Linked DNA regions of Corallococcus caeni. The protein of the gene in region 2 binds, or shares a complex with, the protein of the main gene of each other region. Links are inferred from orthologs where the notes say so. Each region holds a gene or a part of one and is shown on either strand. Other genes may lie near its edges.

Region 1 (3,488 bases), 140 kb from region 2 along the record:
TACACCGACGACGCGTCCTGCGTGGACGCCTACCTGGAGCGGGTGTCCGGGCTGGTGGTGACGGGCGGCGCGTTCGACATCCCTCCGTCTGCGTACGGCGAGGAGGCCCGGGACGGCATGGGGCCGCTGAAGGAGGGCCGCACGGCCTTCGAGGCGCAGCTCATCCGGGGCGCGCTCAAGCGCAACCTGCCGGTGCTGGGCGTGTGCGGCGGCATGCAGCTCTTGGCCGTGGTGCTGGGCGGCACGCTGTTCCAGGACATCCCGCGCGAGGTGCCCGGCGCGCGCGACCACGAGCAGAAGCACGACCGCACCCAGCCGCAGCACCCGGTGGAGGTGAAGAACGGCACGCTGCTGGCGGAGGCGGTGGGGCACGGGCAGCTGATGGTGAACTCCACGCACCACCAGGCGGTGAACAAGCCGGGCACGGACGTGACGGTGAGCGCGGTGTCTCCGGACGGCGTGGTGGAGGCGATTGAATCCACCGCGCACGCGTTCGCGCTGGGCGTGCAGTGGCACCCGGAGCTGATGCTGGGGACCATCCCGGTGCACCTGGGCGTCTACAAGTCGCTGGTGCAGAAGGCGCGAGAGCACCGCCGGTGAGGCCGCGCGTCCTGCTCCTGGCGGGACTGGAGCCCACGGGCAGGGCGGGGCTCCTGGCGGACGTGGCCGCGGTGCGGGCGCGGGGCGGCGACGCGGTGGCGGTGCCCACGGCCCAGACGGCGCAGGGCTCGCACACGTTCGCGGTGGTGCCGGCCTCCCCGCGCATGCTGGCCGCGCAGGTGGCGGCCGCGCGCGAGTGGGGCCCCGTGCACGCGGTGAAGTGGGGCGTGGTGCCCGGCCCGTCGCAGCTCTCCACGGCGAAGGCGGCGCTCAAGGACGCGGACGCCTGGTGGGTGGTGGACCCGGTGGTGCGCTCGTCGCGAGGGCAGCAGCTGTCGCGGCTGACGCCCCGGCACTACCTGGCGCTGGCGGGCCCGCGCGTGCTGGTGACGCCGAACCTGGACGAGGCCGCGTGGCTTTTGGGCCGGCCCGCGCTGGGCACGGTGGAGGACGCGCAGGAGGCGGCGGAGGCGCTGTGTCAGCGCGGCTTCGGCGCGGTGCTGGTGAAGGGCGGGCACCTGCCGGAAGGGCAGGGCCTGGCGGACGTGCTGGCCTTCTCCGGGCGCACGTTGGTGATGCGGGGGCGGAGGCTGAAGCGGCCTCCGGAGCGCCGGGGCACGGGCTGCCGGCTGGCGTCCGCGCTGGCGGCGGAGCTGGGCCGGGGCACCGGGCCGGAGGCCGCGGTGCGGGCGGCCCGCGAGCACGTCACGGGCTACCTGCGCACCGGCCGGGACTGACGCAAAAGAGGGCTACTCGCTGCGGGCGCGGCTTTCGAAGCGCGTGTACTCCGCGAGGAACACCAGGTCGATGGAGCCGATGGGGCCGTTTCGCTGCTTGGCGACGATGAGCTCCACGGGGATGACCGTGCTGCTCGCGCCCCCTCCGCCGCCACCGCCACCGCCGCCCCCTCCACCGCCACCCCCTTCGCCGCCGTCCTCCTCCGTCTCGCGGTGGATGAACATCACCACGTCGGCGTCCTGTTCGATGGAGCCGGACTCACGCAGGTCGGACAGCATGGGCTTGCCGCCCTTGCGCTCCTCCACCTTACGGCTGAGCTGGCTGAGCGCGATGATGGGCACCTCCAGCTCCTTGGCCAGCTGCTTGAGCGCGCGGGAGATCTCCGCCACTTCCAACTGGCGGCTCTCCACCTTGCCCTTCTGGTGCATCAGCTGGAGGTAGTCGATGACGAGCAGCGACAGCCGGGGGTCCTTCTGCTTCACGCGCCGCGCCTTCGCGCGCAGGTCGAACGGGGACAGGCCGCCGGAGTCGTCGATGTAGATGGGCGCGTTGTAGAGCGCGCCCGCCATCTCCTGGAACTTCTCCTCGTCGTGCGGGGAGAGCCGGCCGCCTCTGAGCTTCTTCATGTCCACGCGCGCCGTGGACGCGAGCAGACGCATGAGCAGCTGATCCGCGGGCATTTCCAGGCTGAAGATGCCGACCGCCTTGTTCTCCTTGAGCGCCGCGTGCACCGCGATGTTCATGGCGAAGGACGTCTTGCCCACGCCGGGACGCGCCGCGAGGATGATGAGCTCGCCGGCGTGCAGGCCAGTGAGTTGGTTGTCCAGGTCGATGTAGCCCGTGGACAGGCCCGTCACGCCCGTCGCCGCGGTCTTCATCTTGTCCAGCAGGTCGAGCGTCTGCTCCATCAGCTCGCTGACCGGCCGCAGGTCGCCTTCGCGCTTCTTCTCCGCGAGGAGGAAGACCTTGCGCTCGGCCTCGTCGAGCAGGACGTCCAGCTCGCCCGTCTCCTGGCTGGCGAGGTCCTGGATCTCCCGGCCCACGTTGGCCAGGCGCCGCCGCAGCGCCTGGTCCTTGACGATGTGGGCGTACTGCACGGCGTTGGCCGCCAGCGGGACGACCTGGTCCAGGCCCATCAGGTACGCGGGGCCGCCCACCGCGACCAGCTGGCCGAGGATCTTCAGCTCCTCCGCGAGCGTCAGGTGGTCCACCTGCTTGCTCTGCTGATCCAGCCGCATCATCGCGGCGAAGATCTGCGCGTGCGAAGGGCTGGCGAAGTCGTCCGCGTGGACGACCTCCGCCACGGGCGTGATGAGCCCGTTGTCCGCCAGCACGGCGCCCAGCACCGCACGCTCCGCGGCGAGATCCTCGTGGACCCGCCGTCCTTCCCTACCGTCCAGGACGTTCTGCATGGCTGCTTGGAACCTCTACAGGCAGCGTCTGACACGTTCCAGCGAACGTCCAGTTTCCATTCAACAGACCTGTAGCACCCGGTAGGTCTGGGAGGGATGCCATGACCCGCCGTGGCACCTCCGCCCGGTCGCCGGGTGAACCGACCCGGCGCGTCGGGCTATTCGGCGGCGCCCCACTGCTGGAGGAAGGCCTCCCGGTAGGTGCGACTGAGGATCACCGTGGCGCCGTCCTTCAGCACGAGGATGCCGTCCCCGTGGGTCCACGGCTCCAGGCGGGCCACGGCCTCCAGGTTCACCAGGTCGCCGCGGTGCACGCGCACGAAGCGGGTCGGGTCCAGGCGCTCCTCCAGGGCCCGCAGCGTCTGTCGCACCAGGTGCTCGCCCTGGGCGGTGTACAGCCGCACGTACTTGTCCTCCGAGGACAGGCGCCACACGGTGTCCAGGCGCAGCGGGACCCAGCCTTCGCCCACCTTCACCACCAGCCGCTCCAGGGGGCGCTCCGGGCGGGCCCGGGCCACCGTGGCGAGCAGGGCGTCCAGCGCGGCCGCGCCGTGGGTGCCCGCGCTCAGCAGCGCATGGGCCTTGTCGAGCGCCCGGCTGAAGCGGCCGGCGTCATAGGGCTTGAGGAGGTAGTCCGCCGCGTGCGCCTCGAAGGCCTGGAGCGCGAAGCGTTCGTAGGCGGTGGAGAAGATGACGGCGGGACAGGCGTCCGGTCCGAGCGCCTCCAGCACCTCGAAG
Region 2 (7,909 bases):
CGTTGGACTGCGCGGCCTTCTGCGCGTCCACGATCTCGATGTCGTTGTCGCCGAACATGCTCATCACGTCGTCGATCTGATCGGACGACACGATGTCGGCGGGGAGGGCGTCGTTCACCTCGTCATAGGTGAGGAAGCCCTTCTCGCGGCCCGCGGCCAGCAGGTCCTTGACCTCCTTGCGCTCGGCGACGGGATCCTCCTCCACGTCGTCTTCCACGGCGTCCGGGTCCACCTGGACGGCGGCGGCGGCTTCCTCCGCGGCCTCCTCGGGGTCCACGTCGTCGGCCATGGCGGCGACGCCCTTCTTCTTCTTGATCTTCTCGGGCGCCTCGGCGGGGGCGTCCTTCGCCAGCAGCTCCTTCTCCTCAGGCTCCGCTGCCTTCGTGACCTTCGCCGCAGGGCTGTCCGGGGCCTTCTTCTTGCGGATCACCGGATCCACCTTCTTCTTGGTGGGCTTCACGGATGCCTTGGGGGGCTTCTGCGTCGGCATTCGGGTACTTCTCCTTAAGAAAATCAGGTGCTTTGGCCTGGGCGAGCCGGCCGATCTACCGCAAAGTCGAGCTTTCTTACAAACGCGAACTCAAACCGGTTGCATTGGTCCCTTTGTTCCCGTTGCCGAGGAAGCGGGGGTCAGCTCATCCAGGACGCGCTTGCGGAGCGCCAGCAGCTCCTTGCGCTCGGAGAGGAGCAACCGCGTCTCCTCTGTCAAATCAAAAGCCCCCTGCGTCTGTTCCGTCGCCCGCTTTATATAAACGAGCCGCTCGTCAATGCGCTTCTTCATGATGTCGCGGCACGTGAGGATGAACTCCGCTTCGAGTTCCATTCCCCCCGCCGAGAGCCGGCGGCCGGCCTCCAGGAGCGTCCGCTTGACGACCTCCGACGCCTCGAAGAGCGCCTCCTCCAGCCCCTGCCCGGACGTGGTCTGCGCCAGCACCATCCGCAACCCCATGTGCGACAGCTCATCACACACGCGGAAGCTGTCCCGGGCGAGCAGCCGGGAATCCCGAAGGATTGCGGCCACATAGAGCGCCTCGGCCTCCGGCGGGGGGCGCTCCGCCTGGGGCTTGGGCACGGGGCGCGGCGCGGCCTGGGCGGGGACGACGTGCGCCTGGGGCGCGACGGCGGGTTTGGGCGTGGGGGGCGGCTTGTACTGGAGCGACGACTCAATCTGCGCCGGCATCCAGCCGAAGTGCCCGGCCAGCGCGCTGATGAGCGTCGACCGCGTCAGGCCCGGAGGCACCTGGGAGGTGACGGGCCTGAGCCGCTCCAGCGCGGCCATCTTCTCCTCGAAGCTCGCCTGCCTGCCTGAAGGCAGCAGGGTGGCGAAGAGGTAGGCGGTGAGGGGCTGGGCGCCCTCCAACAGGCGCTCCACGCCGTCGGTGCCCTCGCGGCGGGCGAACACGTCCGGGTCATCTCCCTGCGGCAGGAGCGCCACCCGGGTGGGGGCGCCCGCGGCGAGCAGGGGACCGGCCAGGCGTTCCACGGCGGCCAGGCCCGCGGAGTCTCCGTCCAGCAGGAGCACCAGGTCGCGGGCCTCCGCGCGCTTGAGCACCTGGAGGTGGCCGGCGGTGAGGTTGGTGGAGCACAGGGCTACCGCGTGGCGCACGCCCACCTGATGCAGGCCGATGCAGTCGAAGTAGCCCTCCACGAGCACGGCCGTCTTGCGCTTGTGGATCTCATCGCGCGCCTGGTCCATGCCGAAGAGCGTCTCGCTCTTGTTGTAGAGCCGGGACTCGCGCGAGTTGAGGTACTTGGGCCCGTCCTCCGCCGCGACCAGCCGGCCGCCGAAGGCGATGGGCCGCCCCTCCGGCGCGCGGATGGGCACCATCAGGCGGCTGCGGAAGAAGTCGATGCAGCCGTCGCCGCTGTTGCGCTTCGTGATGAGGCCCGCCTTGAGGCCCCACTCCAGCATCCCGTTCTTCTGGAAGCGGTCCGCCAAGAGGCTCCACTGCGCGGGCGCCCACCCCAGGCCGAAGCCCTGGGCCACCTCTTCGGACACGCCGCGGCTGGCCAGGTAGGCCCGGGCGGCGCGGCCTTCGTCCTCGTGCCAGAGCAGGCCGCGGAAGTGCTCCGCGGCGAAGTCCGTGGCCTCCTTGACCTGCTGACGCTCCTTGAGGCCCGGGTCCTGCGCGGCCTCCAGGTCGATGCCCACCTCCTGGGCCAGGTCGCGCACCGCGTCCTGGAACGTCTTGCCCAGGTAGCGCTGGATGAAGGACACGGCGTCGCCGCTCGCCCGGCAGCCATGGCAGAAATAGAAGCGCTTCTCCGGGACGACGTAGAACGAAGGCGTCTTCTCCTGGTGGAAGGGGCAGCGGCCCTTGAACTCGCGCCCGGCCTTCTTCAGCTCCACGTGACGGGACACCAGCGACACGATGTCCACGCGGTCGAGGACCTCCTGGATCTTGTGCTCCGGAATCACGACGCCCCTCCATCCATCCGCATGAGCGCGGCCTTCCGCCCGCAATCCTGACGCCCCGGTCTGACGCGGCCCGCACCGCCGCTTCCCCGCCCGCCCTCCCAGGCAGGTAGGGCCAACGGACGCGGACGGGGCGCGGAGACAGACGGGGGCTGGGACACGGCGCGCACTCCTGAAGGCCGGCTGCTCGCCTCCCGGGGTGGGGGACGGGCGGACGGCCTTGGGATCAGCGCTTAATGGCCAGCGGGCGAGGGATCAAAAAATCCGCTCGAGCCCGGGCTGGGAAGGGCACCTGGGAGACGTTCCCGGCGCCCCTTCCCGGGGAAACCACGGTGCTTCAGGACAGCTTGGACAGCTGGGCCTTCACTTCTTCGGAGATGGCCTTGCCCTCGGCCTTGCCCTGGAGCTTGGGGTTCACGTTCTTCATGACCGCGCCCATGTCCTTGGGGCCCTTGGCGCCGACCTCGGCGATGGAGGCCTGGACGGCAGCGGTGAGCTCCTCGGGGGTGAGCTGCTTGGGCAGGTAGCGCTGCAGGACGGAGATCTCCTGCTCTTCCTTGTCCGCCAGCTCCGGGCGACCACCGGCCTTGAACTGCTCGATGGAGTCGCGGCGCTGCTTGATGAGGCCGGCGATGACCTGGAGCACGCCCGCGTCGTCCAGCTCGCTGGCGCCCGGCTCGACCTCCTTGTACTTCACGGCGCTCTTGAGCATGCGCACCACGCTCAGGGTCAGCTCGTCCTTGGCCTTCATCGCGTCCTTCAGGTCCGCGGTCAGGCGCTCTTTCAGGGTGGTCATGTCGGGATTCCTCACGGGCGGGGAAAAGGGTCGCCGCGCCAGCGGATGGGACGGCGGGAACCAGGGCACCTGACTGCTTGAAGGCGCCCCGGCTCCTCACTGCGGGACCGCTAGTACGACTTGCGGGCCTTCTTCACAGCGCGCTTCTTGGCGGCGAGGGCCTTCTTCTTCCGCTTCACGGAAGGCTTCTCGTAGTGCTCGCGCTTGCGGATCTCGGAAAGGATTCCGGCCTTCTCGGTGGCCTTCTTGAAGCGCTTGAGAGCGCTTTCGATGGACTCACCTTCCTTCACTCGAATACCGGGCATGCAGTCACCTCCTTCCGCCTAGCTGGATGCAATCTGGAAATCTTCAGAGGGTCGGGGGGTATGGCGCAGCGGACCGCAAAAGGCAAGGAGACCCGCACGGAAAGGATGGGCCCGGGTGGGCTAGAGTGTCCGGCGCGTGTCCCGTCTCCTCCTCCTGGTGCTCCTGCTGGCGGCCAGCCCCTCCCGGGCCGGCACGGTCGCTTCCGAGTGCTGGGCCGCCTGCCGCCGCCACGTCGCCGACCCGTCGCTGCGCGCGCGGACCTGCGGGGCCTGCGTCACCGGGGGCCGGGTGGACAGCTGGGTGGCGTCCCTGGGGACGGGCGGGGTAGAGGCGCAGCGGGCCCTGGAGTCGGCGCTCACGGACGGCAGCTGGCGGGTGCGCTGGGCCGCGGTGCGGGCCGGGGCCCGGAGCCGGGGCCTGACGGAGCGGCGGGCCCTGGCGGACTGGATCATGGACACCCCGCCGGACGCGGACCTGGGGGCCTGCCTCACCGCCGTCCGTGCCGCCGCCGACACCGGCCGCTCCACGGCGGACTTCCTGAGGGAGGCGGGGGCGCGAGGGCCCTCCGCCGCCGCCCGGGTGTGGGCGAAGCGGGAGGCCGTCCGCCAGTCGCTGTCGCTGGAGATGTTCTCGCAGGAGCCGTCCGTGCGGCTGCCCGCGCTCCTGCACCTGGCCACCTTCCAGGGGCGCTCGGCGACGCGCGTGGTGCTGGACGCGGTGGCGTCGCGGCCCGTCGCGGGGGACGCGGTGATGGCGGAGCTCCTCTCCGCCGTCGCCGAGCGGCAGCGCGCGTCCGTGGGCCGGCTGCTCCTGACGGAGGCGAAGCCCCCGGACGAGGCCGTCATCAACCGGCTCTTCGCCGTGTACTCGCGGGAGCTGGACGCGCTGCGGCCGGAGCTTGCGTCCGGTGACGTGCAGCGCCGGCGTACGGCGGTGGCCACCCTGCGCCGGTACGGTCCGCTGGCGAAGCGGGAGCTGGAGGGGATGCTGGGTGACGAGGACGCGCGGATCCGCGAGCTGGCGGCGCGCGGCCTGGCGGAGTCGGCCGGGAAGCCCCTGCGGGACGCGGCGGTCCAGGGCGTGAAGGACGCGGAGACGGCGGAGGCCGCCCGGCCCTGGCTGGGCGCGATGGCGCGCGAGAAGGGGTGCTTCGCCTTCCTGCGGGACGTGGCCGAGGGGCGCGACGCCCGGACGCCGGAGATACAGGGGGAGGCGGTTGCGCTCCTGGGGGACTGCGCGGAAGGCCCGCCCCCCACGCGGCGGCTGGCGCCCTTCCTTGCGTCGCCCGTGGCGCCGGTGCGCGCGGGGGCCGTGCGCGCGCTGGGGGCGCTGCCCCGGAACGGCGACGCGATGTCGCTGGCGGCGAAGGCGCTGGAGGACGGAGCGCCGGAGGTGGTGGTGGCCGCGCTGGACGTGCTGTCCGCCTACCGGCAGCCGTCGCGAGGGGACGAGGCGGCGGGCCTGCTGGAGTCGGAGCACCCGGTGGTGCGCGCGGCGGCGGCGCGGGCGCTGGAGTTCGTGGGCCGCGCTGGGCACGTGCGCGTCCTGGCGGAGCGCCTGCGCGGGGACCCGGTGGCGGACGTGCGCGTCGCGGCGGCGAGGTCGCTGTCCGCGCTGGGGGGGCCGCACGCCGTGGCGGCGCTGAGCGAGGCGGCGGCGCACGACGCGGACACGCACGTGAAGCACGTGTCGGAGGAGGGGCTGCGCCGGTTGGGCTTCGGGCGCTGACGGCTGGGGGACGCGGAGACGGCGGGAGGCCCGGGGATCAGGCCTCCATCCAAGCGTCGCCGAGCCTTGCCGAGCCTCGGTGCCGACGCTCAGGGGCCGCTGACGGCCTTGGCGTCCACGCGGTTACGGCCCGCGTGCTTGGCCCGGTAGAGGTACTTGTCCGCGGCGGAGATGAGGTCCTCCGGCTGGGAGAAGTCCGAGTCCAGCAGCGTCGCCACGCCCAGGCTGATGGTCACCTTGATGGGCGTGCCGCTGAAGATGAAGTCCGCGCGGTCCACCGCCACGCGGCAGCGCTCCGCGCACGCCAGGGCCGCGTCCTCCGCGGACTCGCGCAGCATCAGCGCGAACTCCTCGCCGCCGTAGCGCGCGAGCAGGTCCTCGGTGCGCACCGTGTCCGCCACCCGCTGCGCGATGCGCGTCAGCACGAAGTCGCCGGCCGGGTGGCCGTACACGTCGTTGATGCGCTTGAAGTGATCCACGTCGAAGAGCACCAGCGACAGCGGCACGCGGTGGCGCAGGCAGTACGCGAACTCCTTGCGCACCGTCTCCATGAAGTACTTCTTGTTGTAGACGCGGGTGAGGCCGTCGCGCGTGGCGGACTCGTAGATGCTGCGCTGGTACTGCTCCTCCAGCGCGTCCTGGATGCTGAACTTCAGCACCGTGTTGGACCCGATCTGGATCTTGTCGCCGTCGTACAGCGGCGCCGCGCTCACCTTCAGGCCGTTCAGGTACGTGCCGTTGGTGCTGCCCAGGTCCACGAGCTGGAAGCGGCCGTCTCCAATGGCGACGACCTTCGCGTGCTTGCGGGAGATGCCGTCGTCCTCCACCTGGAACTGGGCCTCCGAGCTGCGGCCCAGCACCACCTCCAAGCGGTCCAGCTTGAACATCCGCCCGATGCCGGCGGCGGACTTGGCGCTGATGACGATCAGATACGCGCTCTGCTGCTGGGCGCTGCCCAGCAGGTCCGAAATGGAATGGACGGAAGTTTTCTCCTCGGACATCGCACCTCCCTTCTTACGGGCCGCCTTTTCACGGCGGCAAGCACACCCACGCTCCTTTCACGCACCCGGTGTCAGCCGACCCGCCCCACCCGCGCCGGCCGGCGCCTCTTTTTCTCCGGTGGAGGAACTGTCGGCCGCCCGACGGACAGCTCGCCCGCCACGGGCGTCCGGAGGAAGCGCGAGAGGGCCTCGCCCCCCCGGGGGTGCTCCGCCAGCCCCTGCATCAGCTTCACCAGCGCCGCCGACGGGGTCATGTCCGCACCGCCGACCGCCCCCTCCGCCAGCAACTGGGCCCCGGACTCATAGAGCGTGAGGTCCACCCCGTTGCGGTACGCCTGGCTCACCACCAACACCGGGATTCCCCGCTCCCGGGCCTGGACGAAGAGCGGCAGCAGCGAGCGGCCCAGCTCCGGCGCGATGGGCACGTTGCCCGCGCCGTACGCCTCCACCACCAGCCCCTTCACGTGCGGCAGGAGCTGCAGGGGCAGGGCGGGGTCCAGCCCCGGGTACACCTTGAGGAGGAAGACGCGCGGATCCAGCTTCTCGTGGAGCCGGAAGGGGCCTCGCGACACGAGGCCCTTCTCGAAGGTGGCGTCCACGCCCAGCGTGCCCAGCACGGGGAAGTTGGGGCTTTCGAATGCGTCGTACTCGGCCACCTTCACCTTGCGCGTGCGGTTGCCCCGGTACAGGTGCGAGTCGAAGCAGATGGTCACCTCGCGCGGCCCCTGGAGCGCGGAGAGCACCGCGTCGATGAGGTTCAGCCGCGCGTCGGAGCGGATCTCCCCCAGCGGACGCTGCGAGCCCGTCAGCACCACGGGGCAGGGCGGGTTTCGCAACATGAAGGACAGTGCACTGGCCGTGAAGGCGAGCGTGTCCGTTCCGTGGGTCACCACCGCCCCGTCGAAGTCCTGCAGTCGACGGTGGAGGTGGGCGGCCATCCGGCTCCAGAGCTCCGGCTGCATCTCCGAGCTGTCCAGGTTGGAGAACAGCTCGAGCTCGATGTCGGCCAGCTGGAACAGCTCCGGGGCTCGCTTGCGGAGCGTCTTGAAGAAGGCAGCGGGACGCAGGGCGGAGGGCCGGCCACCGGCCATTCCGAGCGTGCCTCCGGTGTGAAGCAGCAGGACTCTGGGCATGGGCGAGGGCCTCCCTGCCAAAGGCCGCCTTGCTTTACAAGCCCTGCGCGCATGGCTAAACCCCGGAGCCGTGCTCTTCCCTCGATGGATGCGTGTTGCTCCCGTGCTGGCCGCGGCGACCCTGATGGGCGCTGGCTGCACCAAGAGCGCGGAAGTCCCGGCCACCGCCAAGGCCCCGCCGCCGGCCGCCAGCCCGGCCCCGGCCGCTGCTCCAGCCGCGCCCCCCGCCGCGGAGGCCGCGTCGTCGGATCCGGCCCAGGCGCTGACGGGCATCCCCGGCATGGACTTCTCCGCGCTGCCCCCGGCGGCGAAGCGCGAGCTGGCCACGGTGTTCAGCGACGAGTTCTGCTACTGCGGCTGCCCCCACTCGCTGGGCGCGTGCCTCAAGCAGCACACGCCCTGCAAGCACGCGAAGCGGATGGCGCGGCTGTCCGCGCGGCTGGTGGCGGAGGGCGGCCCCGCGAGCGAGGTCATCGTCACGCTGTCGAAGTACTACGCGTCCTTCCGCGAGCCGCGCGTGCAGCTCAAG

The links.
Region 1: the proteins of dnaG (region 2) and dnaB are in contact, whole or in part, in a crystal structure (PDB 2R6A), measured with the Geobacillus stearothermophilus proteins. The link is inferred for Corallococcus caeni from one-to-one orthologs. Residues at the interface, in WP_049624496.1 of Geobacillus stearothermophilus: Lys456, Leu457, Leu458, Pro459, Ala460, Asn463, Ala464, Leu467, Leu535, Leu536, Ile537, Ala538, Gln544, Glu545, Asp548, Tyr549, His552; in WP_033016901.1 of Geobacillus stearothermophilus: Ser13, Glu15, Ala16, Gln18, Glu91, Leu92, Asp94, Ala95, Val96, Pro97, Thr98, Ala99, Ala100, Asn101, Tyr104, Tyr105, Ile108.

The regions. Positions count from the first base shown.
Region 1 is NZ_BTTW01000004.1:568,225-571,712, forward strand. Bases 551-3,488 are described here. They hold dnaB (replicative DNA helicase), read right to left. Parts: upstream 2,751-3,488; coding sequence 1,350-2,750; downstream 551-1,349. Other genes in these bases: AABA78_RS20480 (gamma-glutamyl-gamma-aminobutyrate hydrolase family protein), read left to right, coding at 551-600; thiD (bifunctional hydroxymethylpyrimidine kinase/phosphomethylpyrimidine kinase), read left to right, coding at 597-1,337; AABA78_RS20495 (LytR/AlgR family response regulator transcription factor), read right to left, coding at 2,909-3,488. Outside these bases: more of AABA78_RS20480, read left to right, coding at 1-550. UniProt on the Escherichia coli protein: The main replicative DNA helicase, it participates in initiation and elongation during chromosome replication. Travels ahead of the DNA replisome, separating dsDNA into templates for DNA synthesis.
Region 2 is NZ_BTTW01000004.1:430,329-438,237, forward strand. What follows is about bases 1-2,908. They hold dnaG (DNA primase), read right to left. Parts: upstream 2,420-2,908; coding sequence 581-2,419; downstream 1-580. Other genes in these bases: rpoD (RNA polymerase sigma factor RpoD), read right to left, coding at 1-490; AABA78_RS19985 (GatB/YqeY domain-containing protein), read right to left, coding at 2,754-2,908. Outside these bases: more of AABA78_RS19985, read right to left, coding at 2,909-3,212; rpsU (30S ribosomal protein S21), read right to left, coding at 3,323-3,517; AABA78_RS19995 (HEAT repeat domain-containing protein), read left to right, coding at 3,654-5,246; AABA78_RS20000 (GGDEF domain-containing protein), read right to left, coding at 5,336-6,247; AABA78_RS20005 (asparaginase), read right to left, coding at 6,319-7,380; AABA78_RS20010 (DsbA family protein), read left to right, coding at 7,469-7,909. UniProt on the Escherichia coli protein: RNA polymerase that catalyzes the synthesis of short RNA molecules used as primers for DNA polymerase during DNA replication.